One region of the Alkaliphilus flagellatus genome, then DNA from elsewhere that is predicted to be linked to it. Evidence: riboswitches for the same ligand, from Rfam matches in the RefSeq annotation. Region 1 holds a riboswitch; each other region holds the start of a gene.
The links. Region 1 has a riboswitch for S-adenosylmethionine ahead of KQI88_RS08490 (homocysteine synthase). Riboswitches for the same ligand answer to the same signal wherever they lie in the genome.
Positions count from the first base shown of each region.

Region 2: another riboswitch for S-adenosylmethionine. It lies ahead of KQI88_RS16475 (methionine ABC transporter ATP-binding protein); the one in region 1 lies ahead of KQI88_RS08490 (homocysteine synthase).
Region 3: another riboswitch for S-adenosylmethionine. It lies ahead of metK (methionine adenosyltransferase); the one in region 1 lies ahead of KQI88_RS08490 (homocysteine synthase).

Region 1 is NZ_JAHLQK010000003.1:173,739-184,731, forward strand. Features, by position in the region: gene KQI88_RS08485 (chromate transporter) at 1-499, shown strand, start outside; SAM riboswitch class I at 607-712, shown strand; SAM riboswitch class I at 940-1,059, shown strand; gene KQI88_RS08490 (homocysteine synthase) at 1,176-2,474, shown strand; gene KQI88_RS08495 (homoserine O-succinyltransferase) at 2,605-3,489, shown strand; gene KQI88_RS08500 (homoserine dehydrogenase) at 3,544-4,770, shown strand; gene KQI88_RS08505 (aspartate kinase) at 4,823-6,076, shown strand; gene metF (methylenetetrahydrofolate reductase [NAD(P)H]) at 6,178-7,065, shown strand; gene KQI88_RS08515 (vitamin B12 dependent-methionine synthase activation domain-containing protein) at 7,109-7,786, shown strand; gene KQI88_RS08520 (homocysteine S-methyltransferase family protein) at 7,776-10,145, shown strand; gene KQI88_RS08525 (alanyl-tRNA editing protein) at 10,207-10,993, opposite strand, start outside.
Region 2 is NZ_JAHLQK010000007.1:21,554-32,546, forward strand. Features, by position in the region: gene purD (phosphoribosylamine--glycine ligase) at 1-1,069, shown strand, start outside; gene KQI88_RS16455 (hypothetical protein) at 1,161-1,364, opposite strand; gene KQI88_RS16460 (methyl-accepting chemotaxis protein) at 1,547-2,338, shown strand; gene KQI88_RS16465 (MetQ/NlpA family ABC transporter substrate-binding protein) at 2,398-3,234, opposite strand; gene KQI88_RS16470 (methionine ABC transporter permease) at 3,241-3,891, opposite strand; gene KQI88_RS16475 (methionine ABC transporter ATP-binding protein) at 3,891-4,688, opposite strand; SAM riboswitch class I at 4,781-4,884, opposite strand; gene dapG (aspartate kinase) at 4,954-6,177, opposite strand; gene KQI88_RS16485 (hypothetical protein) at 6,375-6,557, shown strand; gene brnQ (branched-chain amino acid transport system II carrier protein) at 6,981-8,288, shown strand; gene KQI88_RS16495 (dicarboxylate/amino acid:cation symporter) at 8,666-9,883, shown strand; gene fdhD (formate dehydrogenase accessory sulfurtransferase FdhD) at 10,212-10,925, shown strand.
Region 3 is NZ_JAHLQK010000003.1:391,128-402,120, forward strand. Features, by position in the region: gene KQI88_RS09410 (phosphatase PAP2 family protein) at 1-72, shown strand, start outside; gene KQI88_RS09415 (GAF domain-containing protein) at 127-639, shown strand; gene fabZ (3-hydroxyacyl-ACP dehydratase FabZ) at 626-1,060, shown strand; gene KQI88_RS09425 (putative bifunctional diguanylate cyclase/phosphodiesterase) at 1,160-2,674, shown strand; gene KQI88_RS18070 (DUF1292 domain-containing protein) at 2,738-3,163, shown strand; gene KQI88_RS09435 (response regulator transcription factor) at 3,220-3,906, shown strand; gene KQI88_RS09440 (sensor histidine kinase) at 3,912-5,321, shown strand; gene KQI88_RS09445 (GerMN domain-containing protein) at 5,417-5,980, shown strand; gene KQI88_RS09450 (S-layer homology domain-containing protein) at 6,103-7,218, shown strand; gene yyaC (spore protease YyaC) at 7,186-7,755, opposite strand; gene KQI88_RS09460 (Spo0E family sporulation regulatory protein-aspartic acid phosphatase) at 7,853-8,029, opposite strand; gene KQI88_RS09465 (COG2426 family protein) at 8,202-8,669, shown strand; SAM riboswitch class I at 8,785-8,892, shown strand; gene metK (methionine adenosyltransferase) at 9,031-10,218, shown strand; gene KQI88_RS09475 (sigma-70 family RNA polymerase sigma factor) at 10,395-10,955, shown strand.

The DNA.
Region 1 (10,993 bases):
TGCCACCCTACCTTTTCTTCAGCAGTTAATAGATAAATATGGATGGATTACCCACGAGCAATTGTTAGATATGATAGCAATTTCTGAGTCTACACCAGGTCCTATAGGGGTAAATACAGCCACATTTGTAGGTAATACAACAGCTGGAGTATTAGGTGGTATAGTAGCAACAATAGGAATTGTAACTCCATCTGTTATAATAATATTATTAATTGCTCATTACTTCGCGAAATTTAGTGAAAAGCCTATTGTAAAATCTAGTTTTTATGGAATAAGACCAGCAGTAACAGGGCTAATTGCAGCGGTAGCCTTTGAAGTGGCGAAAATTGCCTTGTTTGATATTGAAAAATATAAGACTACAAATAAAATTTTATCAATATTAGATTTAAAGGCAATTGTGTTATTTTCAATCATGCTATATTTAATAAACAAATATAAAAAACATCCAATATTATATTTAGTAGGTGCTGCTTTTATAGGCATTATATTTAAATACTAGTTATAATTTTGATATATTTTAAATAATATATAATAATTAGCATAAATTACATAAAAACTATTGACATAGTAATTAATATTTATTAGAATAGCATTAATTTAATATAATACTTATCAAGAGAGGTGGAGGGAAAGGCCCTATGAAGCCCAGCAACCAATATGTTTATATACATATCCGGTGCTAAATCCTACAGCATAAGCTGAAAGATAAGAAGACGATTATTACAACCTCTTTCAGCTAAAGAGGTTTTTTTATTATCTAAGAAAGTCCAATTTTCTTTTATAATGAACTAATTAAAGAAAGCAGGAGGTTAGAAGTATTTTAAGCACTTGAAGTTTTTAGCCATGCTAAAAATTGAGTGCGCCATGGAGCATTGCGGTAGCAATAGCGGAATTTTTTATTTGTAGGAAAGTATAATATTAAAAAACTTAATAACAAAACTCTTATCAAGAGAGGTGGAGGGAAAGGCCCTATGAAACCTCGGCAACCTTCAGACTCATTTGTCTGAAAAGGTGCCAATTCCTACCCTAGGTTAATTAAATCCTAGTGAAAGATGAGAGGGAGCTGTGGAATAGTTACCGCTGCATGTAAAGCCCTCTTTCATCTAGATTATTCAAATTTAGAGAAAGGGGTTTTTTATGTTATTTAATAAAAATATTTTTAAGGAGAGATCAAAATGGAGGAAAAAAAATTAAAATTTGACACATTACAAGTTCATGGAGGACAGGAAGTAGATAGTGCAACAGGTTCTAGGGCAGTTCCAATATACCAGACTACATCCTATGTTTTTAATAGTGTTGAGCATGGAGCAAATTTATTTGCTTTAAAAGAAGAAGGAAATATTTACACTAGAATTATGAATCCAACAACTGATGTTTTTGAAAAAAGAATAGCAGCTTTAGAAGGAGGAGTAGGTGCTCTTGCTGTTGCATCTGGTTCTGCTGCAATTACCTACGCCATAATCAATATAGCAGGAGCAGGAGACGAAATAGTTTCAGCTAGTACCTTGTATGGTGGCACATACAACCTTTTATCTACAACCCTTCCTAAGTTAGGTATTAAAACTATATTCGTAAATCCTGATGATCCACAAAACTTTAGAAATGCTATAAATGATAAAACCAAGGCAATTTTTGTAGAAACCATAGGAAATCCTGGCATAAATCTTATTGATATTGAGGCAGTTGCCAACATTGCCCATAATCACAACATACCATTAATTATAGACAATACATTTGCAACACCATACCTTATAAAACCAATAGAATATGGTGCTGATATTGTAGTTCATTCTGCAACAAAGTTTATAGGTGGTCATGGGACTTCTATAGGAGGAGTAATAGTAGACTCTGGCAATTTTAATTGGTTAGGCAATAGTAAATTTCCAGAGTTTAATAAGCCAGACCCAAGCTATAACGGTATAGCATATGCTAAAGATACAGGAGCAGCGGCTTATATTATAAAAGCAAGAGTACAGCTTTTAAGAGATACAGGAGCAGCCCTAAGTCCATTTAACTCATTTTTATTTTTACAAGGGCTGGAGACCCTTTCATTAAGAGTAGACAGACATGTTTCAAATGCAAAAAAAATTGCAGAATTTTTACAAGTGCACCCACTTGTTTCTTGGGTAAATTATCCTAGCCTAGAAGGTAACAAATATTATGATCTTGCAAAAAAATATTTTCCAAAAGGAGTTGGCTCCATATTTACTTTTGGTATAAAAGGTGGAGTAGAAGAAGGAACAAGATTTATTGAAGCATTAGAAATATTTTCACATCTTGCTAATGTTGCAGATGCTAAGTCCCTTGTAATACACCCAGCAAGCACTACCCATGCTCAATTAAGTGAAGAAGAACAATTAAATGCTGGAGTTACACCAGATATGATAAGACTATCCATAGGAATCGAAGATGTAGAAGATCTTATAGAAGACATAGATCAAGCTCTTAAAACAGCAGTTCTGTCCCATAGCTAAAAGTTATAAGACTCCTTCTCTCAGAGAGGGAGTGATAACTCTACATCTCTTAGAAACACATACTACAAGGAAGGGTATGTCTTAATCTTTAGATGTTGGAAGCCTTTAATTATGAGAGGATGGGGATTAAATGTCTTTAATAATAAACAAGAACCTTTTATCAGTTAATAAACTAATTAGCGAAGGTATAGAAATAAAAGGCAATTTTAACAGTTGTAATTCTGAAGCAATTCGTATTTTAATTGTAAATTTAATGCCTAAAAAAAGTGAAGCAGAATTTCAGTTTCTAAATATACTTGGCCATATGCCTATAGATATAAAGGTAGATTTCTTGCAGATGGAAACCTACACACCTCAAAATACAGACAAAACTTATTTAGAAGAATATTATAAAACCCTTAGGGACATAGAAAATAACAGTTATGAAGGAATGATTATTACTGGAACTCCATTAGAATTTTTAGATTTTGATGATATTGAGTACTGGAATGAACTTAAGGAAGTAATAGATTATTCCAACAAAAAAGTAAAGTCCACCTTATATATATGTTGGGCGGCTATAGCAGGTTTATATTACAATTATGGAACAAATAAATGTGTAACGAAAGAAAAAATATTCGGAGTTTTTCCCCATATAGTAGTAAATAAAAGGTCTGTCCTATTAAAAGGATTTAATGATGGATTTATAGTTCCTCATTCAAGATATGTGAAATTGAGAAAAGAAGATATAGAAGAAATAAAAGAATTAGAAATTTTATCTGAATCAGATGAGGCAGGAATTTATATAGTAAGCTCAAAAGATGGCAAACAAATTTATATTACAGGTCACCCTGAGTATGATAAATATACTTTAAAAGAAGAGTATGAAAGAGATATAAAACGTGGCGTAAATATAAATTTACCTAAAAATTATTTTCCTAATGACGATCATAATAAAAAACCTAATTTAGATTGGAGTAGTTATTCTAAACTTTTATTTACAAATTGGATAAATGAATATCTATTTAATAGTTAAAAAATGAAAGTATAGTATACAACTAAATATATTAAATGAGGAGTGACATTTTTTATGAATATAGGACTATTAGGATTTGGCACTGTAGGTACAGGGGTTTATGAGATTATCAACAAAAGAAAAGATTTTTTTAGGTCATTAATAGGTAAAGATTTAAACATAAATAAAGTCCTCGTTAAAGATACAACTAAAGATAGAAATATAAACATTTCTAAAGATAAATTAATTGATAATCCTTATTTTATATTAGATGATCCTAATATAGATATAGTTATAGAGGCTATAGGAGGCACTGCAGAAGCCTATGCATATATAAAACATGCTTTAACTACAGGTAAACATGTAATAACTGCGAATAAGGCAGTAGTTGCAAAACATATGAAGGAGCTTATGGATTTAGCAAATAAAAATAAAAAGGCATTTTTATATGAAGCTAGTGTAGGTGGAGGAGTTCCGATTATTAAACCCTTAAAGCAGCAAGTGACTTTAAATGATATTGAAGAAATAAAGAGTATATTAAACGGTACCTCTAACTTTATATTAAGCAAAATGATTAGAGAAGATTTAGAGTTTACCGATGCATTACATATTGCCCAAGAGTTAGGTTACGCTGAAGCAGACCCTACAGATGATATTGAAGGATATGATGTTAGAAGAAAATTAGCAATTCTCTCTACTATAGCATTTAAAAGAGAAGTAAAAGAAGAATATATCCACTGTAGAGGTATTAGAACTATTAAGTCGGTAGATACGAAAGTAATAAAGGAGTTAGGATATACTGTAAAGCTATTAGCAAAAGCTTCTTTTAAGAGTAATAAATATTATTTATCTGTGGAACCAAGCCTTTTACCCGATGATTCATTTTATGCAAAGGTAGAAAATGCTAATAATTTAATATCTATTATTGGTAATGACATAGGAGAGCTGAAGTTTTACGGTCAAGGTGCTGGCAAATTTCCTACAGCAAATGCTGTTGTAAGTGATGTACTTGATATACTATATAACAATTATCAAAACTATGGAATAGATGAGGGAACATATAAATTGTGCAACAATACAGATTTAGTTAAAGATAGATATTATGTGAGACTAAGCCCAAAGCATACATTGAGTGATTATGTGCTAAAGGTGGTCAAAGAAGAAAAAATAGCTGATAAAATAATTAAGACTGGAGATCATATTATATTTACTACTGGGAATATAGAACTTAAAAAAATAAATAGTTTTATCAATAATGTTAAAGAGTCCATAAAGGATGAATTTTATGCTGCTATTCAATAAGAATAATTGTAAGAAAAGCAAATCTATTTATCGTTGTACTAAGGGGGATAATGTGGATAATCTATATAATTTTAAAAAAGAGATTTCAAATAAAATTAATAATAATATAGTGGTTCAAAAATATGGTGGTACATCTTTAGCAACAACTGAGAATATTTTACATGTTGCAAACCAGATTATAAAGAAAAAAGATGAAGTAGAACATATAGTAGTTGTAGTTTCTGCTATGGGTAAAACCACAGATAATTTAATTCAGCTAGCTGAAAAAGTGTCATCTAGTCCTTGTACTAGAGAAATGGATGTCTTGCTATCTACAGGAGAGCAACAATCTATAGCTCTGTTATCTATGGCTCTTAAAAATTTAAACTGTAATACTATTTCATTAACTGGTATGCAGGTTGGGATCACCACCAAAGGAGAGCATACTAAGAGTAGTATTTTAAATATAGACGACGATATATTAATTAATCATTTGCTTGATGAAAAAGTAGTAATTATTGCAGGATTTCAAGGAGTAAATGAAGATGGAGAAATTACAACTCTAGGTAGAGGTGGCTCTGATACTACAGCTGTAGCATTGGCAGCAAAGCTTAACTGTTCCTGCGAAATATATACAGACGTAGATGGTATATTTACTGTAGACCCTCGTATATATGCTAAGGCTAAGAAATTAGATGAAATAAGCTATGATACAGCTTTAGAAATGTCTAGCTTAGGCAGTAAGGTAATTGACAAAAGGGCAGTAGCTCTAGCAAAGAAGTTTAACATTCCTATTTATATAGCTAATAGTAATAAAAAAACCTTAGGCACTTTTATTAGGAGGAAGAAAAATATGGAGGAATGGCAAGTAACATCTTTAGTTTTAAATGATAATCTACTAAGTGTTAGTATTGAAAATATCCCAAACAAAATAGAACTTTTATCAAAAGTTTTTAAAATATTAAATAAATACAACCTTGAAATATCTATGGTTGAGAATAGTATCAATGGAAATAAAACAAAAGGCGAAATATCATTTATTTGTTCAAAAGATAATTATTTAAAAATTAATAATATAAGGGATGAACTACTATGTACAATCGGCACTAGAACCGCTATAACTGTAGCGGATGTTACTAGAGTGTCTATAGTAGGTAATGGTAGAATTAATCAAGCTCGGTTAGCCGAACAAGTTTTTAATGCTCTGCAAGGTGCTGAGTTTAACTATAAGAAATTAACCACTTCCGAACTCAGTCTATCTTATATTTTTAATAGTGAAGCCAATATAGAGTTAATTAACAAATTAGCCCAAGAGTTTAGCCTATAGGGGATTAAAAACTATAGCATATGCTGATAGACAAGAATGGGACTAAAAAATCTCTTTAGCTTAAAAGTGTTTTTGTATTATTTAAAAAGGGGGCATGCAAAGTGTATATAAAACAGTTATTTAAGGAAAAAGAAGTAGTTTTTTCATTTGAAATATTTCCGCCTAAACCTACATCGCCGATAGAAGTCATATACGATACCTTAGAAGGTTTAGAGGATTTAAATCCTGACTATATTAGTGTTACCTACGGAGCAGGTGGAAGTGTTAACGACAACAGAACTTGCCAATTATCATCTTTAGTTAAAAATAAATATGGTATAGAAGCTTTAGCCCATTTAACTTGTATAGGCTCTACAAAGAAGGAAACAACTCGAATTTTAGAAAATCTAAAAGCAAATGGTATTAAAAATGTATTAGCTTTAAGGGGAGATATTCCAGAGGAAAATTCTTCAGTAGGTGAGTTTAGCAATTCTCAAGAACTTATAAAACATATAAAGCAAACAAAAGATTTTGGTATAGCAGTAGCCTGTTATCCTGAAGGACATATTGAAAGCAGGAATATAGATAAGGACATTGAAATATTAAAGTTAAAAGAAGATGCAGGAGCAGATTATTTAATTTCTCAGCTTTTCTTTGATAACAATTATTTCTATAATTTTTTAAATAAAGTAGAACAAAAGAGTATAAATCTACCTATACAAGCAGGTATAATGCCTATAACAAACAGGAAGCAAATTGAAAGGATAGTTTCACTTTGTGGTGTAACCCTTCCATCTAAGTTTATAAAAATAATAGATAAATATGAGCATGACAAAGATGCACTAAGAGATGCGGGAATAGCCTATGCATTAGAACAAATAGTAGATTTGGTTTCTACAGGAGTTAAAGGAATACATCTTTATACAATGAATAGTCCTTATATAGCTAAAAGCATAACTAACTGTATTGGCTCAATACTAAATTCTATAAATAAAAAACAAATAGTTTAATTTATAATACGGCCAAGAAGTAGAAGGAAGGTTGTGTTTATCCATGGATAAAAGTCCTAAAAACAAAGATGAGGTTTTAAGATATTTGGGTTATAAAAATCAAAATTTAGATAAAATTACTAATGATTTGATTGAAGAATCAATGGATGAAATGAGAAATTTAATTAAGCCCAGATATATATATAAGTTCTTTAATATTATGAGAAAAGAAGAGAAAATATATTTAAATAGTAGCAATTTTAATTTGGTAGGAAAGGATATTGAAAACCATTTGGATAAATCTGAAATCTGTACTTTAATAGCAGTAACATTAGGAAATGATGTAGATGCAAAAATAAGATACTATGAAAAGATAAATATGACTAAGGCATTAATACTAGATGCCTGTGCTACTGCAGCAATAGAAGAAATTTGTGATAAAATCTGTGAAGAATTAGAGAATATCCTTAATGTAGAGAATAAAACATTAACATCAAGATATAGCCCAGGCTATGGAGACTTACCTATAAACATACAAAAAAGATTTCTATCCATGTTGGATGCAGAAAAAGCTATAGGACTTACTGCATCTTCCCATAGCATTTTAATACCAAGAAAATCCGTTACGGCAATAGTAGGGGTTGTAGATAGAAAGGATAAGATAAAAAAAATCAGCTGTTTAAATTGCAGCAAATATTATACCTGTATGTTTAGGAAAGGAGATGAGAAATTTGGGCATTAAAAATAGATTTAAAAATGGCATTTTAATATTTGATGGGGCAATGGGTACTATGCTACAAAATAAGGGATTAAAGCTAGGTGAGTTACCAGAAACCTTAAGTATTAATTCTCCTGAAACAGTGGTTGAAATCCATAAAAGCTATATTAAGGCTGGTGCAAACATCATTACCACAAACACCTTTGGAGCCAATGAAATTAAGCTTGAAGACAGCAATTTTACTGTAGAACAAATAATATATGCAGCAGTAGAAAATGCAAAGAAAGCTGTTGATGGCAAAGAAGTATATATAGCTTTAGATATAGGACCCATTGGGGAGTTACTAGAGCCTATGGGGACCTTAAGCTTTGAAGAAGCTTATAATGTTTTTAAAAGGCAGGTTGTCCAAGGGGTAAAGAGTGGTGTGGATTTGATATTAATAGAAACAATGACAGATCTATATGAAGCAAAGGCCGCTATATTAGCAGCTAAGGAAAATTCGGATTTGCCAATATTTTGCACCATGAGTTTTGAAGCCGATAAGAAAACCTTTACAGGCTGTAATGCCACATCTATGGTGATGGTTATAGAGGGTTTAGGGGTAGATGCCCTTGGAGTTAACTGCTCCCTAGGGCCTAAAGAGATAGAGCCTATAATAGATGAAATATTAAGTATTTCTAAGATACCTGTTATGGTTCAGGCAAATGCGGGTCTACCTAGTATTGTTGATGGTCAGACTGTTTTTAATATTTCTCCAGAAGAGTTTGCAAGCTATGGATCTAGTTTTGTAGGAAAAGGAGTAAAGGTAATAGGGGGATGTTGTGGTACAACGGATAAACATATAGAAAATCTAGCAAAAGCTTTAAGTGATATAAAATTAGAAGATAGACATTACAGTTATATGAGTGGTATATGCACCTCTACTAAGGCGGTAATCATAGATGAAGTAAAGGTAATAGGTGAAAGGATAAATCCCACAGGTAAAAAACTATTTAAAGAAGCATTAAGAAAGGGAGATTTAGACTATGTTTTAAGGGAGGCTATAGCTCAAGTTGAGGCAGGAGCTCAGATTTTAGATGTTAATGTAGGATTGCCAGAAATAGATGAAGAGGAAATGATGGTAAAGGTTATTAAAGAAATACAATCCATATTAGATGTACCTCTACAAATAGATTCTACAAATCCTAGGGTTATAGAGAAAGGCTTAAGAGCTTATAACGGAAAGGCTATAGTTAACTCGGTAAATGGAGAGGATAAGGTTTTAGAAAGTATACTACCTATAGTAAAAAAATACGGAGCTTCCGTAGTAGGCCTTACTTTAGATGATAAAGGAATACCTTCAAGTGCCAAAGAAAGATTTAAAATAGCTGAAAAAATAGTAAAAACAGCAGAAAAGTATGGTATAGATAAAGAAGACATATATATAGATTGCTTAACATTAACAGCTGCCGCTCAGCAGGAAGAAGTTAAAGAGACCCTAAGGGCCCTTTCCTTAGTGAAGGAGAAGCTTAAGGTAAAAACAGTACTAGGGGTATCTAATGTGTCCTTTGGATTACCTAATAGGGACCTTTTAAACAGAACCTTTTTAGCTGCAAGCTTGTTAGTAGGCTTGGATTTACCTATAATAAACCCAATGGATAAAGCTATGATGGATACAATAATGGCCTCTAAGGTATTATGGAATGAGGATAAAGGAGCAAAAAAATATTTAAAATACAACGAAAATGTATTTAAAGATCAAGCTTCTATAACAAACAATATTGAAGATGATTTATTTAAAATAATATTAAAGGGAATGAAAGAGCAGGCTAAGGATGCCACTATAAAGTTATTGGTCCACAAGGAACCCTTAGAAGTTGTTAATAGATATATAGTTCCTGCCTTAGATGTGGTAGGAGAAAAATATGAAAATGGAGATATATTTCTTCCTCAGCTAATACAGTCAGCAGAAACGGTAAGAAACTCCTTCCAGGTTATAAAGGAAAAATTAAAAGAAGGGGCTAATGCTGAAATTTCAAAAGGCAAGATAATATTAGCCACTGTAAAAGGGGATATCCACGATATAGGTAAAAACATAGTGAAGGTCCTTCTGGAAAATTATAATTATGAAATTATAGATTTAGGCAAAGATGTTCCCAAGGAAAAAATAATAGAAGAAGCTATTAAAAATGATGTTAAACTTGTAGGTCTTAGTGCTTTAATGACTACTACGGTAAAAAACATGGAAGAAACCATAGGAGCTTTAAAAAAGGTTAGTTCCGACTGTACAGTTATGGTAGGCGGGGCAGTATTAAATGAAGATTATGCTAATATGATAAAGGCTGATTATTATGCTAAGGATGCAAAGGAAGCTGTAACAATAGCAAGGAAGGTACTGGGATAAAGCCAAGGTGATGCTCTCCTTGGCTTTAAATTTTATATAAATACTAGTTAAAATTTTAATATTAATTACCGGACACTACTAGATCCTTGACCTTATTATAAGCATACTCTAAGCAGGACTCTAAATTATTGTTATTTCTTCCCCCACCTTGGGCTGAAAAGTCGCTACCACCACCCTTACCATCTATTAAGGTTATGGCATCCTTTAGAAGGGTGCCCATATTCACCACTTTTAAATCCTTAGAACGCATAAATACAAGGTGAGCCTTATCTCCTGAAATAGCCCCAAATAAAGCTACTACATTAGGGTAAGCTGCTAACTTAGAAGCTAAAGTGTTAACATATTTTAAGTCCACATCATTATATACTTCTTTAATTATCTTTACATCCTTTATAGACTCTGTATTTAAAAACATTTTCTCTACTACATATCCAGCTACTTCATCTCTTAAGGATTTTATTTCAGCATTAGTCTCCCTAAGTTCCTTGGATATACGTCCTATATCTTCTAATATATCATTTTCACTTACAGCTAATAACCTACCTATTTCTTTTACTCTTTCATACTTTGCAGTGTAATCCTCTACAGCTCTTTTTCCACATAAAAACTCTATTCTCATACCGTTCTTATATTTTTCCCATCTAGTAAATTTAACTAGCTGAACCTCAATAGTAGAGTATGGGTGTGTTCCACAGCATGCATTAATATCGACATCCCCAATTTTAACTAATCTAATTTGATTATCTGTCTTAGGAGGTAGTTTTCTAAGGGAGAGTTTTTTTAGTTCTTTATCAGTTGGATATAAAACTTCTACAGAGATATTGTTAAGTATTATCTCATTAGCCATG
Region 2 (10,993 bases), on a different contig from region 1:
TATTGATCTGATTATAGTAGGACCAGAAGAGCCTTTAGTAGAAGGCATAGTCGACACTTTTAGGCAAAATAATTTAAAAGTTATAGGTCCAACTAAGCAGGCGGCACAACTTGAAGGAAGTAAAGCCTTTGCTAAGGATTTTATGAAAAAATATGATATTCCTACAGCACAGTATCATGAAGTTACCACCTTTGAAGAAGCAAAACTAGTTATAGAAGGATATTCCTATCCTGTAGTAGTTAAGGCTGATGGGTTGGCAGCAGGTAAGGGAGTATTTATTTGCGAAAATAAAGAAGAAGCCTTAAGGGTGATAAAACAATTATTAGATGACAAAATATTAGGAGATGCTGGTAAAAGTATAGTTATAGAAGAGTTTTTAAAGGGTACAGAGACTTCTATATTATGTTTTGTAGATGGACATACCATTATTCCTATGGTAAGTAGCCAAGATCATAAAAGAGCTTTTGATGGGGATAATGGACCGAATACTGGGGGAATGGGTACTTATTCTCCTAACTATGTGTATACAGAAGAAATTGCAAAACAGGTAGAGAAAGAAATTTTATATCCTACATTAATTGGTATACAACAGGAGAAAATGGATTATAGAGGGATTATTTTTATAGGACTTATGATTACAGAAGATGGTCCAAAGGTTTTAGAATATAATGTGCGTTTTGGAGATCCTGAAACACAAGTAGTACTGCCTAGATTAAAAACTGATTTAATAGAAATATTTGATAATATAATAGATAGAAAATTAAAAGATACAGATATTCAATGGAGTGAAGATGGAGTGGTTTGTGTTATACTAGCCTCTGGAGGATATCCAAATAAATATGAAAATGGATTAGAGATTACAGGTTTAGATGCAATCGAGAATGAACTATTAATATTTCATTCTGGCACAATAGAAAATGAAAATAAAATTGTGACAAAGGGTGGTAGAGTTTTAGGTGTAGTAGGTATAGATAAAAATATACAAGAGGCTAGAGAAAAAGTTTATGCTAATATAGATAAAATTAGATTTAAAGGAAGTTTTTATCGTAAAGATATAGGAATTAAATAGTTAAAATGCCATAACTTTAAACAATTTTAAAATGGATATCTAACATATTTTTTACGGTATATGTTGGATATCCATTTTCTTAAATTATGGCTTAATGTTGTTTGTTTATACCACCAATAATCTTATCCCATTCTTCTTGATAAAAATGCTTAGAATCCAAAGCATCAATATCTTTTACCATATCTAGTGGCATTACTAATGGATTAATTGTTTTTTCTATTACTTTAAATGCATCTGCATTATATGTTTCATTAATTAGATCTTTAGGATTGTTATAATACTTTCTTTTTTTCATAATTATCACATCCTTGTATATTTAGGCTGATCATAATTAGTATGTGTAAAATATAATAAAAATAAAAATGAAAAAATTACAAAAAATTTAGAGGAATTCTAAGAAAAATGTCTAATAATTATGAAAGGATACTTATTGTCAATATGTAATATTTTTTAATATAAAATGTGGGGGAGAAAGTTATGAGAATAGCAATTATTGGTGGTGGTCAAGGAGGACGTTCGATTTTAAGTACTCTTATGAAAATGCAGGAAATTGAAATTGCTGGTATAGTAGACATAGATGAAAATGCTCCTGGAATTCAGTTGGCGAAAAATTTAGGAGTATATTATACTGACAGCATTCAAGAAATACTATCAAAAAGAGTTGACTTAATTATCGAAGTAACTGGAAGTAACAAGGTAGCTGATGAAATTAATATGCACAATGTCCATAATGCAGAAATTATTCGCAGTCAAGCAGCTAAATTAATGACCATTCTTGTAGGCAATGAGGAAAAGCTTACTGGCCAATTGGAAATGCAAATGAACGAAATAAGAAATATTAGTAATGTAACATCAAGTAGCGTAATGAAAATGCATGAGAGTATTTCCCAGACTACTACACTTAGTAATACATTAAATGACTTTGCTGATAGAACTATACAGCATGTAAAAGAGACAGACAAGATTATTCAATTTATGAATAAAATTACTCAACAGACAAATATTTTAGGGTTAAATGCGTCCATTGAAGCTGCTAGAGCCGGAGAACATGGAAGAGGATTTTCTATTGTTGCTAAAGAGGTACAAAAACTTGCGACTAATAGTGAAGACTTTACAAAGAAAATAGCAGAAATATTAAGCAAGATTAGTGACGAAGTATTTTCTATTAATACGGAAATTGAGCAGCTTAATACTATATCTCAAAACCAACATCAAATGGGAGCAGAATTACAAACAGCAGTTGCAGAGCTCGCTGCTTCTTTAAAATAAGGTGTAGATAAATAAAAAAATGATGGTATACTATACCATCATTTTTTTATTTAAGTTACCTAAAATGCAGGAATAATTGCACCCTTATATTTTTCATTAATAAAGTTCTTTACTTCAGGTGAGTTAAGAGCCTTTACTAGTTTCTGTATGCTTTCATCATTAGCACTTTCTGATCTAATGGCTAATATGTTGGCATAAGGAGAATCCTCATCTTCCAAAATTAATGCATCATTAAGAGGATTTAAATTAGCTTCTAAAGCATAATTGGTATTTATAATTGCAGCATCTGTATCACCTAAAGATACTGGTAGTTGTGGAGCATCTAGAGCAATGAAAGATAGGTTTTTTGGATTATCAACAATATCATTTTCTGTTGCTTCTAAACCTGCATTTTCGTCTAATTTAATAATTCCATATTTCTCAAGAAGAAGTAAAGCTCTACCTCCATTAGTAGGGTCATTAGGAATTGCAATTTTAGCTCCATTCTTAAGATCTTCAATTTTATCTAACTTTTTAGAGTAAAGTCCTAGAGGCTCAATATGAACTTTAGTAGCTGCTTCTAGTTTAATATTATGGCTATTAACAAAGGAGTCCATGTAAGGAGCGTGTTGAAAAAAGTTAGCGTCGATTTCCTTGTCGTTAAGAGCTAAATTTGGAAGCACATAGTCAGTAAATTCCACAATTTTAAGTTCAACACCCTCTTTCTCTAGTATAGGTTGAACAATTTTTAATATTTCTGCATGGGGTTCAGGGGTAGCACCAATATTTAATACATTAGCTGTAGTTTCTTCTTCGTTATTTGAAGCAGTATTGTTAGCTGGAGCTTTTCCACAGCTACTTAGTATTAAAGATAAAATAATAATTCCTACAATAGATAGTACAATATTTTTTTTCATTTTTAATTACCTCCTATTAATTTGTTTTGATATAAAGTTGCCGCTAAATTGTATGATTTGAACTATTACTATCAATAGTAATACGGTCCAAATCATAATTTCCTTATCAAATCTATGATATCCATACCTAATTGCTAAATCTCCTAGTCCACCTCCTCCTACTGCTCCTGCCATGGCGGAATACCCTATAACGTTGACAAGGGTAATTGTAATACCTAAAACAATGGCTGGCATGCTCTCTGGAATTAAAACCTTACATATTATTTGAATAGGGGTAGCCCCCATTGCCTGAGATGCCTCAATAATTCCCCAATTAACTTCTAGTAGTGCATTTTCGATAACCCTTGCATAAAACGGTATAGTGGCTACTGTCAAAGGTACTATAGCTGCCTTTGTGCCTATAGATGTACCAACTATTAGCCTAGTAAAGGGTATAATAGAAATCATTAATATAATAAATGGAAAAGAACGTCCAAAGTTTACTATATAAGAAAGGGTTCGATGTAAAATATTATTTTCTAAAATGTGTTTTTTTCTTGTGGAAACTAACAAAACTCCAATAGGAGTACCTATTAATACTGCAAATAATGTTGTAATTGAAACCATAAAAAGGGTTTGTTTAAATGCAGGTACAATTAATGTAATAAGTCTTGACACTATAAAACACCTACCTTTTTTGTTTTAAATAATTTAATAGATTCTTTAATATAAGTATTACTATCATTTTTATCTAATAAAAGCCTTGTATATGGATTTTGTGGAGATGAAAACACTTTGTTTACAGGGCCTTCCTCCACTATACTTCCGTCTTGTAATACTGCAACTCTATGACATATTTGCTCTATAACTTCCATTTGATGGGTTATTAACACTATAGTCACACCTAATCTTCCATTTATTTCCTTTAATAATTCTAGAATGCTTCTACTAGTAATTGGGTCTAGGGCAGAAGTAGACTCATCACTTAAAAGTATTTGTGGATTTGTTGCAAGTGCCCTAGCTATTGCTATACGCTGCCTTTGACCACCGCTAAGCTGAGACGGATAATGGTTTTTCTTATCGGCGAGATCTACCAAATTAAGCAATTCCTCTATTCGTTTGTTTCGCTCTTGTTTTTTAACACCAGCTAATTCTAAGGGATATGCTATATTATCAAAAACATTTCTGCTACTTAATAGATTGTAGTGTTGAAAAATCATACCTATATTCTTTCTTTCCTCTCTAAGTAGAGATGTAGATAGATTGGTTAAATTAACATTATTAACCCATACCTCTCCATAAGTTGGTTTTTCTAACAAATTTATACAACGAATAAGTGTAGACTTTCCAGCACCACTAACTCCCATTATCCCGTATATTTCACCCTTTTTGATATTTAAAGAAATATTTTTAATGGCCAAAACATTACCTTCCTTAGCCTCATATATCTTTGTAATATTGTTTAGATTTATCATAAAATCACCTCATAAAAGTATTTTAAAGAAATAAAAAAACCTCTTTCAAAATGAAAGAGGTTAACTAATAACATAATAAAATTAGGATTCCTCTCTCATCTCTCAACACAATTGTGTTGCTGGAATTAGCACCTTCGACTAAAGTCGTGGTTGCCGGGTTTCATCGGGCCAGTCCCTCCACCTCTCTGGATAAGAGTTTTCGTATTATTTAATTTAAAGTTTATTATATTGCCCTTTTTAATTAATGTCAAGTATTTTTTAAAAATTATTGATTTAGATTAAAAGCATCATGTAGTAGGTTTACAGCCTTATTTGCATCCTCTTCTTTAATTAGACAGGAAATAGTAGCATGAGAATCTGAACTTTGTAGTATTCTAATATTTTCTTTAGATAGGGCTGTAACTATAGTTGCCATTACACCAGGAATACCAGTAATCCTACTACCAATAATTGTAACTTTGCTACAGGCATTTAAAATATTATATTTGAATTGAAATTTATCCATTAATCTTTTTGTTAAATCTATTTGGTTTTCATCTATAGTAAAAACTTTTTTATCTATAAAAAAATTTATCATATCGATACTTATATTAGCATCAGCTAAAGAGGAAAATAATATGCTATCACCTTGTAAACTATCATCCATGGTAATAGAAACTTGAGAAATATGATTTTTGCTTGTAATTGCTGTCAATAGTTTTCCCTTATTAGGTCGAGTGGAGTATAGTTCTTTGCCTGTATGTGTATAATAATGAATTTTAGTTCCTGGGTGAGATGACATTGTATTTTTGATTTTTATAGTAAGGTTTCCTTTTTTCGAGATTTCTACCGCTCTAGGATGGATAACTTGAGCACCTTTGTCTGCCATTTGAAATACTTCTTCATAATTAATTTCATCTATAATTTTTGCATTAGGAACAATATTAGGATCAGCAGTCATAATACCATCAACATCTGTATAGATATCTACACTTTCTGCATTAAGTGCAACCCCTAAGGCAGCAGCTGTTGTATCACTACCGCCACGACCTAATGTTGTAATCTCACCTAGCTCAGTAGCACCTTGAAATCCTGTGACTATTACTATAGCACCATTACTAAGATGCGAAAGTATTTGTTTGTTGTCTATAGCTAGAATTTCTGCATTACCAAAAACAGAGTCGGTCAAAATACCAGCTTGGGGACCTGTAAGTATCACAACTTTTTCTCCCATTGCTTCTAATTGTGCACCTATTAATGATGAAGATATTATTTCTCCACAGGACATTAGTAAATCTAGGGTTTTTAGACTGTGTCCTGGGCAAGTAGAGGATATTAAATCCTTTAAAGTATCAGTTGCATAAGGTTCTCCTTTTCTGCCCATTGCAGAAAGAACTACTACAACAGATTTGCCTGCTTCTTTACATTTTAGTATTTTGCTTATTACCATTGCTCTTCTATCTTTAGTAGATAATGATGTTCCTCCGAATTTTTGGACTACTATTTTCATAAACAACACCTCTGATTTTCAAATTTCATAAACATTCAATCATACATTACATTATGCTGGAGAAATATAAATGTTTATCTTTCAATTTAAGTAAATAAAATAGAAAAAACTTATCATAAAAAAGCACAATTCTATTGCTATTTCATAATATGAAGTGAGAAATAAAAGATATTAAATTGAAAGGTGAGGTGCTAAGTATGAGTGAAGCAGGTGTATTATCAAATATTTTTGGTCGAGAAAGCAGCTTATTATTCTTCTTTTTAATACTAGTGGTTATATTCTGTAACTGTGGTATTTTCAAAGATAGTGGAGATAGCCTATTATTCTTCTTCCTTTTACTAGTCGTATTGTTTTGTGGTAATAGAATTTGTAGATTTTAATTATTATTTAGTCTAACAATGGTTAAATAATAACCTGTTCTATTAGAAAACATATTATAGATTAGAAAGTTAAAAATATTATTTGGTGGAAGAGGACTTTGGAGCTGTTAGTTAGCTAAGTTTATATTACGGTAAATAAAGAAGGGGAGGGATACCCCTTCTTTATTTCGTGAAAACTAATACTTATTGCGCAATAAATAAGATTAAGAAAGTTAAAAATATAACAAAGTTTTTGATTTTTTCAAAATTATATATGTTTACAGATTTAACAATATATTAGAAAAGATATTAAAATTCTAACAATTTTTCCTTTTTTGATTATTTCATAATGTCTTTAAACATACGAAAATTGATGTTATAATGATTTTATACAAAATCTAATAAACATAAGATTGAGAATTGTTTAACAAAGGAGACGAGATGATGAATAATAAGAGGCAGGATATCTTGGTTGTAGGTTTTGCACTATTTGCGATGTTTTTTGGAGCGGGTAACTTAATATTTCCTCCATCATTAGGGCAACAGACAGGAACTCAGGTAATTTCTTCAATCGTAGGATTTCTTTTAACAGGTGTAGGATTACCACTGGTAGGAATTATTGCAGTAGCTAAGTTTGGTGGAAATTTAGAGGTGTTAGGATCAAGGGTAAATCAAAGCTTTGGAGTTGTAATAACTATAATAGTTACATTGGCAATAGGTCCATTTTTAGCTATTCCAAGAACTAGTGCCACTACTTTTGAAATGGGAATACTCCCATTCTTTCCAAATATGAATAGTGTAGTATTTTCAATAATTTATTTTGCAATAGTTCTATTTTTTGTATTAAGACCAAGTTCATTAATTGATAATATAGGTAAGATACTGACACCAGCATTGTTTGTAACTTTACTAGTGATTATTATTAAAGGTATTATTTCACCTATAGGTACAATAGGAGCAAGTCAAATAGCTACACCATTTGCTACAGGATTTAAAGAAGGATACCAAACTATGGATGCCTTAGCATCTACAGTATTAGGATCTATTATTGTAGGATCTATTATGGCTAAGGGATATAAAAATCCTAGGGATGTATCTAGCTTAACTATTAAGGCAGGTATAGTTGCTACTATTGGACTTGGAGTTATTTATGGAGGGTTAGCTTACCTTGGTGCAACAGCTACAAGTTTTCCAAGTGATATATCTAGAGCTCAATTAATAATTGGAATAACAGAAAGCATACTTGGTAACGTTGGTAAAATACTATTAGGAATAGCTGTAGGACTTGCATGTTTAACAACCTCTATTGGATTAACCGCTGCAACAGGAGAATACTTCAGTAAATTAACTAAAAATAAGTTAAGCTATAAGTTGGTCTGTATTTTGACGGCAATAATTAGCATGGTAATATCTAATGCTGGGGTAGATGAAATTACTAGTTTAGCTGAGCCACTATTAGTTGTTCTTTATCCTGTTGTTATTGCACTGATAATGGTTACATTCTTAGATAAATATATACAACATAAAGCAATATATTCTGGTGTTGTATACACTGCATTAGTAGTTAGTGTGTTAGAAGTCCTTGTAGGATACAATGTTGCAATACCAGGTGCAAAGAAAGTGTTAGCGGCCCTACCGTTAGCAGATCAAGGTTTTGCTTGGGTAGTACCTACTATTGTAGTGGGAATATTGTTAATGGTTTTCTTTAAAGCATCAGAACTTTTAAGTGGACAAGCTTATACAGAGAAATAACATAACAGTATAGTAAAAATATATGATGGTGGTAGTCACATTAAGTGCTGTCATCATTTTTATTTTTTTATAAGATAAAGTATATTTTGTAATCCTTAAGGGCTTTTAAATAAGTAAAAGGTTAGAAAAATTTTAATCAGTGACCCACTATTACAGGAGTTGATGCAATAGTATCAAACAATTTTTTGAAAAAAATGAATATGTTAATTTGTGTTATTGCACAAAGTAAGTATATTGTGCTATAATAATAAAAAATTATGAATAAGTACAATATCAACTGATTAATATTTTAACTATTCTAAATACACTCATAATTTTGATAATAATATAATATGTTAAATATAATGAAGAGATTAAATTTAAAGGAGGGAGTTTAATTGAAATTAACAACAAAAATCTTATTAGGTTTATTAGCTGGTATTATTGTTGGCTTATTATTTACTGGAAGTCCTGAACTAATAAAAACCTTTGTTGCTCCGATAGGAACATTATTTTTAAACCTTATTAAAATGATTATAGTACCGCTTGTTTTCTCATCTCTAATAGTAGGGGCTGCAAGTACAGGAGATGCAAAAACTTTAGGAAGAATAGGTGGTAAAACTATGGTATATTACTTATTAACAACTGCTATTGCCATAGTTATAGGGTTGTTTTTAGGAGGAGTACTTCAGCCAGGAGCTGGACTTACTATACCAGTAGGAGTTGAAGTGGCTCAGCAAGAAGCACCATCACTTGTAGATACTTTTCTTAATATTATACCGTCAAATCCGCTGAAAGGTTTAGTAGAAGGAAATATGCTACAAATTATAACATTTGCATTATTTCTTGGAATAGGTTTAACTAGTTTACCAGAAGAAAAAGGAAGACCATTTCTTAATTTCTTTGATAGTCTAGCTGAAATTATGTACAAAATAACAGCTTTTATTATGGAACTCGCACCTTATGGTGTGTTTGGTCTTATGGCACCAGTTGTAGCTAGCAACGGTCCAGCGGTTTTACTACCACTTATTAAAGTAATTGCTGCCGTTTATATAGGATGTATAGTGCATGCATTAGTTGTATATGCACCAGCAGTAAAACTGCTTGGTAAAATGAATCCTATTACTTTCTTCAAAGGGGTTATGCCAGCTGCTGTTACAGCTTTCACAACAAGTAGTAGTTCAGGAACATTGCCTATAACTATAAAATCTGTTAAAGAAAACCTTGGAGTATCTGATAAAATAGCAAGTTTTGTTCTTCCACTTGGTGCTACAATAAATATGGATGGAACTGCACTCTATCAAGGAGTTTGCGCTTTATTTGTTGCTCAAGCATATGGGATTACTTTGACTATGCCTCAGTTAGTAACAATAGTTCTTACTGCTACATTAGGCTCAATCGGTACTGCAGGAGTACCTGGAGCTGGAATGATTATGCTAACGATAGTTCTTAACTCTGTAGGATTGCCACTGGAGGGTATTGCTTTAATAGCTGGTATCGATAGAGTTTTAGATATGGCAAGAACTTGTATAAATGTTGTTGGAGACACTTCGGCTGCAGTTGTAGTAGCTGCATCTGAGAATGAAATAGATGTGCCTTGTTCTAATATAGTATAAATGAAGTATAAACTTTAATTATAATATATAAATCATGTATCGTGATAACAAAAAGAAAGAGTCTTTATCTCTTTCTTTTTGCTATTTCATAGGATTTATTAGTTAAAAGTTATGTTGAAAAAATGTCGAAATATGCTTTTGTTGTCTATAAAGATATGCTATTATTTATAAAGATATATTATTATTAAAAAAGCAATAAATAGCAGAAATAAAAATTAATTTTTCAAAGGAAATAAGGGGAGAACAAAATTGAATATGCTAATACTTTAGCAGAATAGGAAGAAGTACTTTAAAAATAAATACTGTAAACTTAGGAGGTGAGTGTGTAATGAATACATTGAATTTATCTGAAGAATACCCAATAACTATATATGTAAATGGAACAAACTTTGTAACATTAATGTGTACGCCAGAAGATTTAAAGGACCTTGCAGCAGGCCATTTAGTTAACTCTGGAGTAGTAAAAAGCATGAAGGACATTTTAATTATTATGGCATGTGATGATGAGCGCGAAATATATATTAATGCACCAAATGCCAATTTAAATGGAAATAAACTAAAGCAGATTATAGTAACAGGTTGTAGTGGAGGTACGGATATTTCTGAAAAACTAAAAGATCTGCCTAAAATACATTCGGACCATAAAGTGAGCACAGATGAAATTAAGCTCAGCTTTAAAAGAATGATAATGGAATCTAAAAAATATATGGAGCATGGAGGAATACATTCTTCAGCTTTAATAAGTGGTGACTTCTTCGTTACAAGAGAGGACGTAGCTAGGCACAACTCACAGGATAAGGTTACTGGATATGCTTTAATTAGAGATATAGATCTTACAAAATCTATGATTATTACTACTGGAAGAATTTCAGCAGATATGGTGTATAAAGCAGTTAACTCTAATGTTCCAATTATATGTTCTCTAAGTAACCCTACAACCCTTGCAGTTGATATTGCAGATAGATGTAATATAACTGTAGTAGGTAGGGCAATGAGACCAAATATGACTGTATATACCAATAGTCAAAGAGTACAATTTTAGTTAGGTTCTGAATTGTTATGCGTATAATATTTTTGACAACTATTCTACTAAAGTTTTTTGATAAATAG
Region 3 (10,993 bases), 220 kb from region 1:
TATGGGGCACCTTGGGTTTTTGTTAAGCTAAGACTTTCTAAAAAAAATAGAAGATGGAAATATATATTTTAGTTATAATTATATAGATTATAAGAGTTTTAATATAAGGTTATAAGGAGATGGCAGATGGTTAATTTAAAAGGTATCGAGAAAATGAATGAAAAACAAAGATTAAATTATTTATTAATGCTATTAGAGGGGCAGTTAGATTCTGAAAAGGATGCACTAGCTAATATATCGAATGCTTCTGCCCTTATATATGCCATAATAGATGGATTAAACTGGGCTGGATTTTACTTTATGAAGGATGGGGAGCTAGTATTAGGACCTTTTCAAGGATTACCAGCTTGCAATAGAATAAAGTTAAATAGTGGAGTATGTGGATCTGCTGCAACTACTAGAAAAACTCAGCTAGTACCAAATGTCCACGAGTTTCCAGGGCATATTCCATGCGATAGTGCTTCAAATTCGGAGTTAGTTATTCCTATTATTAAGGATGATATTGTATATGGCGTTTTAGACTTAGATAGTCCAGAACTAAATAGATTTACGGAATTAGAAGCAAATTATTTTGAAAAGTTTGTTGAAAAACTTAATAAATACATTGACTGGAAGGAGCTTACATATGGAATTAAATAGTGTTGAAATACAAAATCTTATTCCACATAGATATCCTTTTTTATTAGTAGATAAGATTATCGAAATGGAGCCAGGAAAAAGTGCAGTAGGTATTAAAAATGTGAGTATAAATGAGCCGTTTTTTCAGGGCCATTTTCCGGGTCAGCCTATTATGCCAGGGGTTTTAATTGTAGAAGCCATGGCACAGGTAGCAGCAGTTACGTGTATGGGATCAGAAGAAAATAAAGGGAAACTAGGTGTTTTTACTGGAATAGATAATTGTAAATTTAGAAGGCAGGTAGTACCAGGGGATACAATTCGTATAGAAATTGAAATGACAGCTTTTAGGAGAGGTATTGGCAAGGCAGAGGCAAAAGCTTATGTAGAAGATCAATTAGCTTGTTCTGCAAATTTAACATTTGCATTAATTGATAGGAACTAGATTCTATTTTAAAGAGGATTTTGAACATAATTGTCGAACAAATATATATTGTAAACATACAATATTGATATTCTAATTTAATGGGATGGAGAGACAGCCATGGAACGCCTTCATAAAAGAGCATTGCTTGTTTTAGCGTTGGTATTATTAGGTGTAATAGTTAATTACTTAAGTATTCCCTTGCTTATTAAATCGGATTATGTTTTTGATAAAGCCCTTATACTTACAATTATTTATATAGCTGGTATTCTTTGTGGAGCAATTGCCATTAAAATTATCAATAATTATATTTCAGATGAAGATACTAAGGAAAGTATAGTATGCAATCATTATATGGAACAATTCAGCTTGCAAAATATGCTAACTAACCTTCCTAATAGAATAGCCTTAGAAAAAAGATTCGAATTAATATTAGAACAAACATGCGATAAAAACTTTAAAATTCTATTTATAGACGTTGACGGATTTAAAATTGTAAATGATACTTTAGGGCATGCAGTAGGCGATGAAGTATTAAAAAAAATTGCTAATAGGCTTAGAGAAATAATAGATGGACAAGGTGAACTATTCCATATTAGAGGGGATGAATTTGTTTTATTACTAAGTAAAAATGAATCGATAGAAGATATTTGCCATATGGCTAAAAGAATTATTAAATCTATGGCGATTCCTTTTGTTTTTAAAGAAAGAGAACTCCATCTAACTGTTAGTATCGGAATAGCTACCTACCCATGGGACGGATACAATGTTAATCTATTGCTACAAAGTGCTCATTTAGCAGTGCAAAGAGCTAAGGAAAGTGGAAAAAATAATTTTAAAGTATATGATCACAGTATGAACCTTAAAATGAATAAAAAATTGGATCTTATAAACAATCTACATAGAGCTGTGGAAAAAGAGGAATTTGTACTATATTATCAGCCACAAGTCAATAGCTTAACTGGTGAGGTTGTGGGACTAGAAGCGTTAATACGCTGGGAAAGTCCAGAAATGGGCATTATATCTCCCGCTGAATTTATCCCATTAGCAGAGGAAACGGGATTAATTATTGCCATAGGTGATTGGGTACTAAAAGCCGCTTGTACTCAAAATAAAGCTTGGCAAAACCTAGGTTATGCCTCTTTGCCTGTTTCTGTTAATATTTCAGCTCTACAGTTTCAAGAATCTTCTTTTGTAGATAAAGTGGTAAAAGTATTAAAGGATACTGAACTTGACCCTAGATGGCTACACTTAGAAATTACAGAAAGTATTGCTATTAAAGATACTGAATTAACTATAGATATATTGAATAGATTAAAGGATATAGGATTAAAAATAGCTTTAGATGATTTCGGTACAGGATTTTCATCACTAGGATACTTGAAGAAGTTTAAGATAAATGTTTTAAAGATAGATTCTTCATTTATACGAGATATAGGAGAAGAAGATGCTACAATTACTAAAACCATTATAGTATTAGGCAAGAGTCTAAACATGGAAGTTATTGCAGAAGGGGTAGAGACTAAGGAACAGTTTAATTATTTAAAGGAAGTAGGCTGCGATAAAGTACAGGGATATTTATTTAGTCGCCCAGTACCACCAGCTGAAATTGAAAAAATGTTATATATAGCATAGGAAATAGAAAATATGGTATATAATATATGATGAAGTAAAATCATTGTAAAGGAGAGTTTGAACATGACAAATCATAATCACGAGCATGAATGCTGCGGAGGTAATCACGATAACCATGAATGCTGCGGAGGCAATCATGATAATCATGAGTGTTGTGGAGGAAATCACGACCAGGACCATAACCATGGAGGATGCGGTTGCCAAGACCACGATCACCAAGAGTATCAAATGATACAGCTTAGCTTAGAGGATGGTAAAGAAGTTAGTGCTGCTGTTTTAGAAGTATTTGAATTAGATGGTAAAGAATATATTGCACTTCTACCAGTTGAAGAAGAGAATGTATTATTATATGAATTTAAAGAAAATGAAGAAGGTGTTGAGTTAATCAATATCGAATCTGATGAAGAATTCGATGCAGTATCCCAAGCCTTTTTAGAGCTAGTAGCCTTTGACGAAGAAGATGAAGAGGAATACGAGAACGAGGAATAGTATGTAAGGAAGGGTTTATAACCCTTCCTTTGCTTATAGTATAAGGAGGTGTAATTATGAGAGTACTTATTATAGATGATGAAAAGCTTTTAGTAAAGGGGCTAAGGAAGAGTCTAGAGCAAGAAGGTTTTCAGGTATCTGTTGCATATGATGGGCAGGAAGGGCTAGAAGTATTTAAAGAAGGAGAGTACAATTTTGTTATTTTAGATTTAATGCTACCTAGGCTTGATGGTATTTCCGTTTGTAGAAATATAAGACAATATTCTGATGTTCCCATAATTATGCTAACTGCTAAGGATGGAGATATAGACAAGATATTGGGGCTAGAACTAGGTGCTGATGATTATATGACTAAGCCCTTCAATACTAGAGAATTAATTGCACGAATTAGAGCAATTACTAGGAGACTAGAAAAAATTGAAAAAGGTCATGAAATTAAAAATAATATTTACGAATCTGGAAATTTGAAGGTAGATGTAGAGTCTAGGGTAGTATATAAAAGTGGTGTTGAAGTAGAATTAACCCCAAAAGAGTTTGATATATTAGAGTTATTAATTAGGAGAAAGGGTAGGGTTTTTTCAAGGGAAAAAATCTTTGAGCTAATTTGGAATGAACCCTGTTTAGATACACGTACTATCGATGTACATGTTAAAAATTTAAGAGAAAAACTTAAGGAGCCCGATTCAGAAAGAACTGTAATAGAAACAAAATGGGGAGTAGGATATTACTTTAGAAGGGACTGATATAAATGTTCTCATCTATTAGGCAGAAAATTATTTCTATATATGGTTTTCTAATACTTATTCCTTTAATTATTATAAATTACATGGCTATTGAAAATATTAGGCAGTCAACATTTCAAGAAATAGAAGTCAATTCTCTTAAAACTGCTAATATTATAAGTAGCATTAGTCGAGATAATATGAATAATTTAGTAAGCTTAAAGAGAATAGTAAAGCAATACTCACCTACATTAGGTGGAAGAATTATTATATTAAATATGGACAAAAGGATATTGGTAGATAGTTTTCATATTTTAGAAAATGAAATTATTAATAATAATGAAATAAGAGGGGCCCTTAATTTAGAAGAAAAGATCGGATACTATATTAAGGGAGGTACAAATATTTTGCAAGTTGCTGTCCCCATATCTACTTTGGTAGAAGGTAACCGTCAGGCAGTAGGAGCTGTGCTTGTTTCTGTAAATACAGATGATGCAATTGATCATGTTAGAGATTTTAGAATTAGATTAATAAGTATTTCCATAGTAGCAGCGGCTATAGGCATGATAATTGCAGCCCTAGCTAGTAATGAAATATCTAAACCAATAGTTTTATTTTCTCAGGCTGCAAGGAAAATTGAGCAAGGGAATCTTGGAGAGACTGTAAATATTAGCGGAAGAGACGAAATAGGAAGATTAGCGGAAAATTTCAACTTAATGAGTAGAGAACTTTATAGAATAGATAAGGGAAGAAATCAGTTTATAGGTGATGTGTCCCACGAGCTTAAAACACCACTAGCATCTGTTAAGGCATTAATTGATTCTTTGCTATATGGTGAAGATAATATAGAAACCTACCGTGAATATCTAATAGATATAGATTCTGAAGTAGACAGACTTACTAATTTAGTTGAGAAACTATTAAATTTGAGTAAAATTAAAGAGAAGGGACTGAAAAAAGTTCCAGCTTCCTTAAATGAGTTAGTTGTGGATAGTATTAAGGTAGTTAGGCCTCTAATACAATCTGCTGACATATATATTAACACTAATGTACAAAACGACCCCACTGTACTATGTGATCCAGAAAGAATAAAGGAAGTTTTAATTAATTTAATTGATAACGCTATAAAATATATTGACTCTTCTAAGTCGGAAAAGTATATTAATGTTAGTGGCAAAAAATATGATAGCTATTATTTGCTAAGTATTGAAGACAATGGTATAGGTATTAGTGAAAAGGACTTAGAATCTATTTTTGAAAAGTTTTATCGTGCAGATACTTCCCGTTCTCGCGATACTGGGGGAGCAGGTATTGGGCTGTCTATAGTAGATAATATTTTAAAGGGTCATGAATGGAAAATTACAGTAGATAGCCAATTAGGAAATGGTACAGTTTTTCAAATTAAAATTCCTAACAAATTTTTATTAGTTTCTTAATAATTTCTTTACAATTCTTAATACTGTCTTTAAAACCATATATTATAATGAAACTAACAAAGAAAACACAATAAAAAAACTAGGAGATGACGAATATGAACATAAAAAAAATAACATTATTTTTATTGGCAGTAATTATGGTATTTACATTAGCTGCATGTAATACTAAGACACCAATAGAAGATGGAAATAATACTGGAAATGGTAATACTGTAGTGGATCCAGCACCAGAAGGTGAAACAGCAACAGTAAAGCTATACTTTGCTAATCAAGAGTATATTATGAATGGTGATGAGAGTCTAGACCATACTATAGAAGTAGACAGAGAAGTAAAAATAGGTGAAAAACCTATAGAAGAAGTTATATTAGAAGAATTAAAAAAGAAACCTGAAGATGAGAAACTAACAACAGTATTAGAAAAAATTAAAGTATTAAGTGTAGAGACAGCAGAAAATATAGCTTATGTAAACTTATCTGGAGAAAATTTGAATGGAGGATCAATGGAGGAATCCCTAATACTACAACAGATAGTATTTTCTTTAACTGAACTTGAAGAAGTAGAGGGAGTACAGTTTTTAGTAGATGGAAGTAAAAGAGAAACATTAATGGGGCACATATTTATTGAAGAGCCATTGAAAAAATCAGACGTTGAAAATTAACCAAAGTGTAAAGAGGACCTAAAAGTAACTACTTTTAGGTCTTTTTTATGAAAAAATTTATAATTTAAAAGGGATTTTTAGTACAATGGTAGAAATATATTGGGATAAAGGGGGAGAAATGTATGCTTAAAAAGACAATATGTTTAATAATAGGTATTGTCCTAGTATTAAACTGTCAGCTTTCAGTTATTTATAGTGCAGAAAATCCAAGCCATGAAGAGGTTGAACAAATAATTGAGGAAGTGGCAGAAAATAAAAATATACCCGCCGTTATATTAAAGGCTATAGCATGGAAGGAGAGTAATTATAGGCAGTTTGATAAAAATGGAGATCCTTTTATTAACTATGGCAATATAGGTATTATGCAGATTAATAAAGTGCATAAAAACCTAGACCAAAATCTACTAAAAAATGATATTAAATATAATATTGAAGCAGGTGCAAATATATTGCTAGGTCGTTGGAATACTATGGGAGAAACAATACCTAATAGTGGTAATATGAATCCACAAATACTTGAAAATTGGTATTTTCCTTTATGGGCTTATAATGGGTGGGCATCTAAAAATAATCCTAATGTTAGTGGGGATAAGGCATATCAGGAAGAAATTTTTCAACTAATTAGGACACGCTATAATCAGCCGGTTACTTCTGTTGCCTCTGCTCTTTTACCACAAAAGGGGTTGCCGTCAGCAAGCCTTCATATTCAAACTCCAGAGCCTTATAACGATATGAGTATTGCCTTAAATAATAAGGAAAACTTAATTGTGGCCCAGTTAGATAAACCTATAGTAAGTCGTTCAGGTATTAAACGAGCTGTTTTTCAAGATATTGTGAATCATCCAAAAAAAGAATATATAGAAATACTCTATAAAAAGAATATAATTAGCGGTGTAGATAATAATACCTTCTGTCCAGATGATCCTATTACTCGAGAACAGGCGGCAAAGATAATTGTAGAGGCCATGGATTTAGAGTTAATATCTGAAAAGGTAGACGTAAAAGACTGGGAAAATGTATCTACTTGGGCTAAAAATTATATTTCGACTTTGTATTATAAAGATTTAATGTTAGGAGATAATGGTGTTATAAGACCGCAAGATTTTTTAACTAAGGAAGAAACTCTATTAATTTTAAATAGAGTTTCTGAGGATGATATAAAATCTGACTTAAGTTCTAAGGACTTTATTACTCGGGGAGAAATTTCAGAATGGATTGTTAAAATTATTATCAACTAATCCATCTGTAATAATAGATGCAATAACCTCTGCCATTGACATAATAAAATGAAGACGAATATTATGAATGGTAGAAACAACATCACAGCTGGCATCCTCTACTATTCCAACAATAGAAACGTCTCCTACGGCAGGAAGTTTCTTACCTACACCTTTTCCGGGGTAAAGAGAACCTTTTCTTATTATTATATTGCCAATTTCATCTTCATTTCCTAATGAGGCATCCACAGCTACTATGAAATATCCAGGATGCCTTTTCTTTATTTCTCTTAAGCTGCTAGAAATGTTAAGTGCATGAATTGGATCTTCTATTGTACCATATATAGGAAATGATGGATTTAGCTTTTTTAAAATTGTACCTGTTAATGGGCCTAGAGCATCACCTATACAGCGATCAGTGCCGACACAAAAAATAAGTAGAGGCGCTCTAATATTATTATGCAAATATTTAGAAAGCTCCTCTATTGCTGAAGGAGCCTTATAATGACCTATGCAATTTGAAGTGTTTCTGTGATATTGACTTGTTTGTATATTCAAAAGAACACCCCCTTAAATAATATATAGGGGATGTTCTTATAATATTCCAATGATAAGAAACAAAAATTTTATAATTGTTTCCATAACATCAGACAACTTACCTAGTTAAATTAGAGTATTCAACTATTAGGTCGTCAATCTGTGTACTTAATTCGTAAATTTCATTTTTAGGTCTTTCATCATCCAAATAATTTCGGAGTTTAGTCTGCAACTGTTCTATTAGTAGCTCAAGTTCTTGTATTCTGTCTTGTATTCTGTCTTGTATTCTGTCCACAAAATCACCTCGTGAGTTGTCAAAGTAGTGTAATAAAAGTATTTTATAGTTTATACTATACAAATATTATATCACGACTAAAAAGTTTAATTATTAATTTATTATTACAAAATAAATCTAATGATATTTTTTGAAATATTCATATATAATGTAAGTATGTAGGGGTGATGAAATGGAGAAAATACTTGAAATTATTACTAAAGAAATAATGGTATTATTAATCGCTGCAATGCCGTTAATGGAGCTTAAAGGGGCTATTCCTATTGGTGTATCCATGGGACTCAGTCCCATACATGCTACTATCTTAGGTATTTTAGGTAGCCTAATTCCTGTTCCTTTTTTACTTTTTTTCTTAAAGCCTATTTTTATTAGGTTAAGAAGAACAAAGTTCTTTAGAAGTTTTGTAGATAAATTAGTTAAAAGTACACTGAAAAAAAGTAAAAAAATAAAAAAATATAGTATTATTGGATTAATAATTTTTGTGGCTATACCATTACCAGGCACTGGTGTATGGACAGGTAGTTTAGCCGCAATACTGTTTAATATACGATTTAGGCATGCCTTTCCTGCTATTGCACTAGGCAATACTATTGCAGGTGCTATTATGTTTATACTTAGTTATATTATGGTAAATATTTAGAAAGAAATATATGATAGAATTTTAATAAAAAGTTTCATATATGTAAAAAAATGTTGACATATAGGCCACCTAATGCTAATATTATTTCTAGTTACAATTAAATAAAAATCTTGATGCCTTATCAAGAGCGGTGGAGGGATAGGCCCAATGAAACCCGGCAACCATAATATATTTATATGTGTGGTGCTAAATCCTACAGAATTATAATTCTGAAAGATGAGGAAAGAGCAAAGAATATAGCCTCTTTCTGTTGAATGAGGTTTTTTTATTTTTTAATTTCACCATCTAAGGTATCAAAATGCAATTTTTATTGCTTAAGTGGGAAATAATAAAATGAAGAAGAACTAAGGAGGTTTTTTTAGTGATAAAAAGATTATTTACTTCAGAGTCAGTAACTGAAGGACATCCAGATAAAATATGCGACCAAATTTCCGATTCTATATTAGATGCTATTTTAGAAAAAGATCCATCAGCTAGAGTTGCTTGCGAAACAAGTGTTTCTACAGGACTTGTACTAGTTGCCGGTGAAATATCAACAGATTGCTATGTGGATATTCCTAAAATAGTTAGAAAGACAATAGAAGAGATAGGCTACACTAGGGCAAAATATGGTTTTGACTCTGACACATGCGCAGTATTAACTGCAATAGATGAGCAATCTCCAGATATTGCAATGGGAGTTAATGAAGCATTTGAAAATAAAAAAGGTGCACAAAAGGATGAGCTAGAATCTATAGGAGCAGGAGATCAAGGTATTATGTTTGGCTTTGCTTGCAACGAAACACCAGAGCTTATGCCACTACCTATTTCATTAGCACACAAACTAGCTAAAAGATTATCTGATGTAAGAAGAAATGGTACACTAGACTATTTAAGACCAGATGGAAAAACTCAAGTAACTGTTGAGTATGATGGAGACAAGCCTGTTAGAATCGATACAATAGTTATTTCTACACAGCACAGTCCTGATGTAGATGGTAAAACTATTGAAAAAGATATGATTGAGCATGTTATCAACAAAATTGTTCCAGAAGAATTATTAGATGCAAATACAAGATATTTCATTAATCCAACTGGTCGTTTTGTTATCGGAGGACCACAAGGAGATGCTGGTTTAACAGGAAGAAAAATAATTGTTGATACATACGGAGGATATGCTCGTCATGGTGGAGGAGCTTTTTCTGGAAAAGACGCAACAAAGGTAGACCGTTCTGCTGCATATGCTGCTAGATATGTTGCTAAAAATATAGTAGCTGCAGGCTTAGCAGACAAATGTGAAATCGAATTAGCCTATGCTATTGGGGTTGCAGAACCAGTATCTATACTAGTTGAAACATTTGGCACTGGTAAAGTAGACGAGTTAAAATTAACAGAACTTGTTAAAAAGCACTTTGATTTAAGACCAGCGGCTATTATTAGAGATTTAGAACTAAGAAAGCCTGGTTATAGAAAAGTTGCTGCTTATGGACACTTTGGAAGAACAGATCTAGACCTTACATGGGAAAGAACAGATAAGGCGGATATATTAAGAAAAGAAGCAGGACTATAAGATAAATTAGATCTATTCTCGAAAAAACTGATAGTAATATAAGGAATAGATAAATAAAAGGCAAATAAAAAAAGGACAAAGAGGATGATTCCACTTTGTCCTTTTTTTATTTACTTATGTACAATCATCTTAACCGGTAATATTCGAAGGGGCCCCTTCCAAAAGGAAGGATAACTTTGTACATTGAATTTGATAAAAAAGTAGGAGCTGCTCTAAAAGGAGACAGTATAGCAAAAGAATGGATTATTGATAGACTTAAACCATTAGTAGTTTCATATAGTAAAAAATATGGTGGACAAACTGGATGGGACGAGGAGCTTTATCAGGAAGGGGCATGGCAAATATTAGAGGCTTTAAATGTCTTTGATATTAGTAAGGGAGTTCCATTCCTAGGCTTTGTTACAATCAGACTAAAGCATCATTATCAAAATAGACGTAGAAAGGAAAAAATAACTATTTCTTTAGATCAGTTTGTTGGTGAAGATGAGGGGACATCTCTACTAGATTTATTAGTAGATGAAAAGGTTTCTATAGAGTCAGATTATTTAAAAGAAGAAGAGTACAAAGCTTTAATAAGAGCCATTAATAAGCTGGATGCAAAAGAGCGAGGGATTATAGAAGACTATTATTTAAAAGGCTATATGCTGAAGGATATAGCAGAAGCAAGAAAGGTTCATTATGTTACAGTTGCAAAGGATAAAGCAAAGGCATTAGAAAAGTTAAAAAATATTTTATAAAGGTAGGCTAACATTTCCTTTCTCAAAACATGTAATAG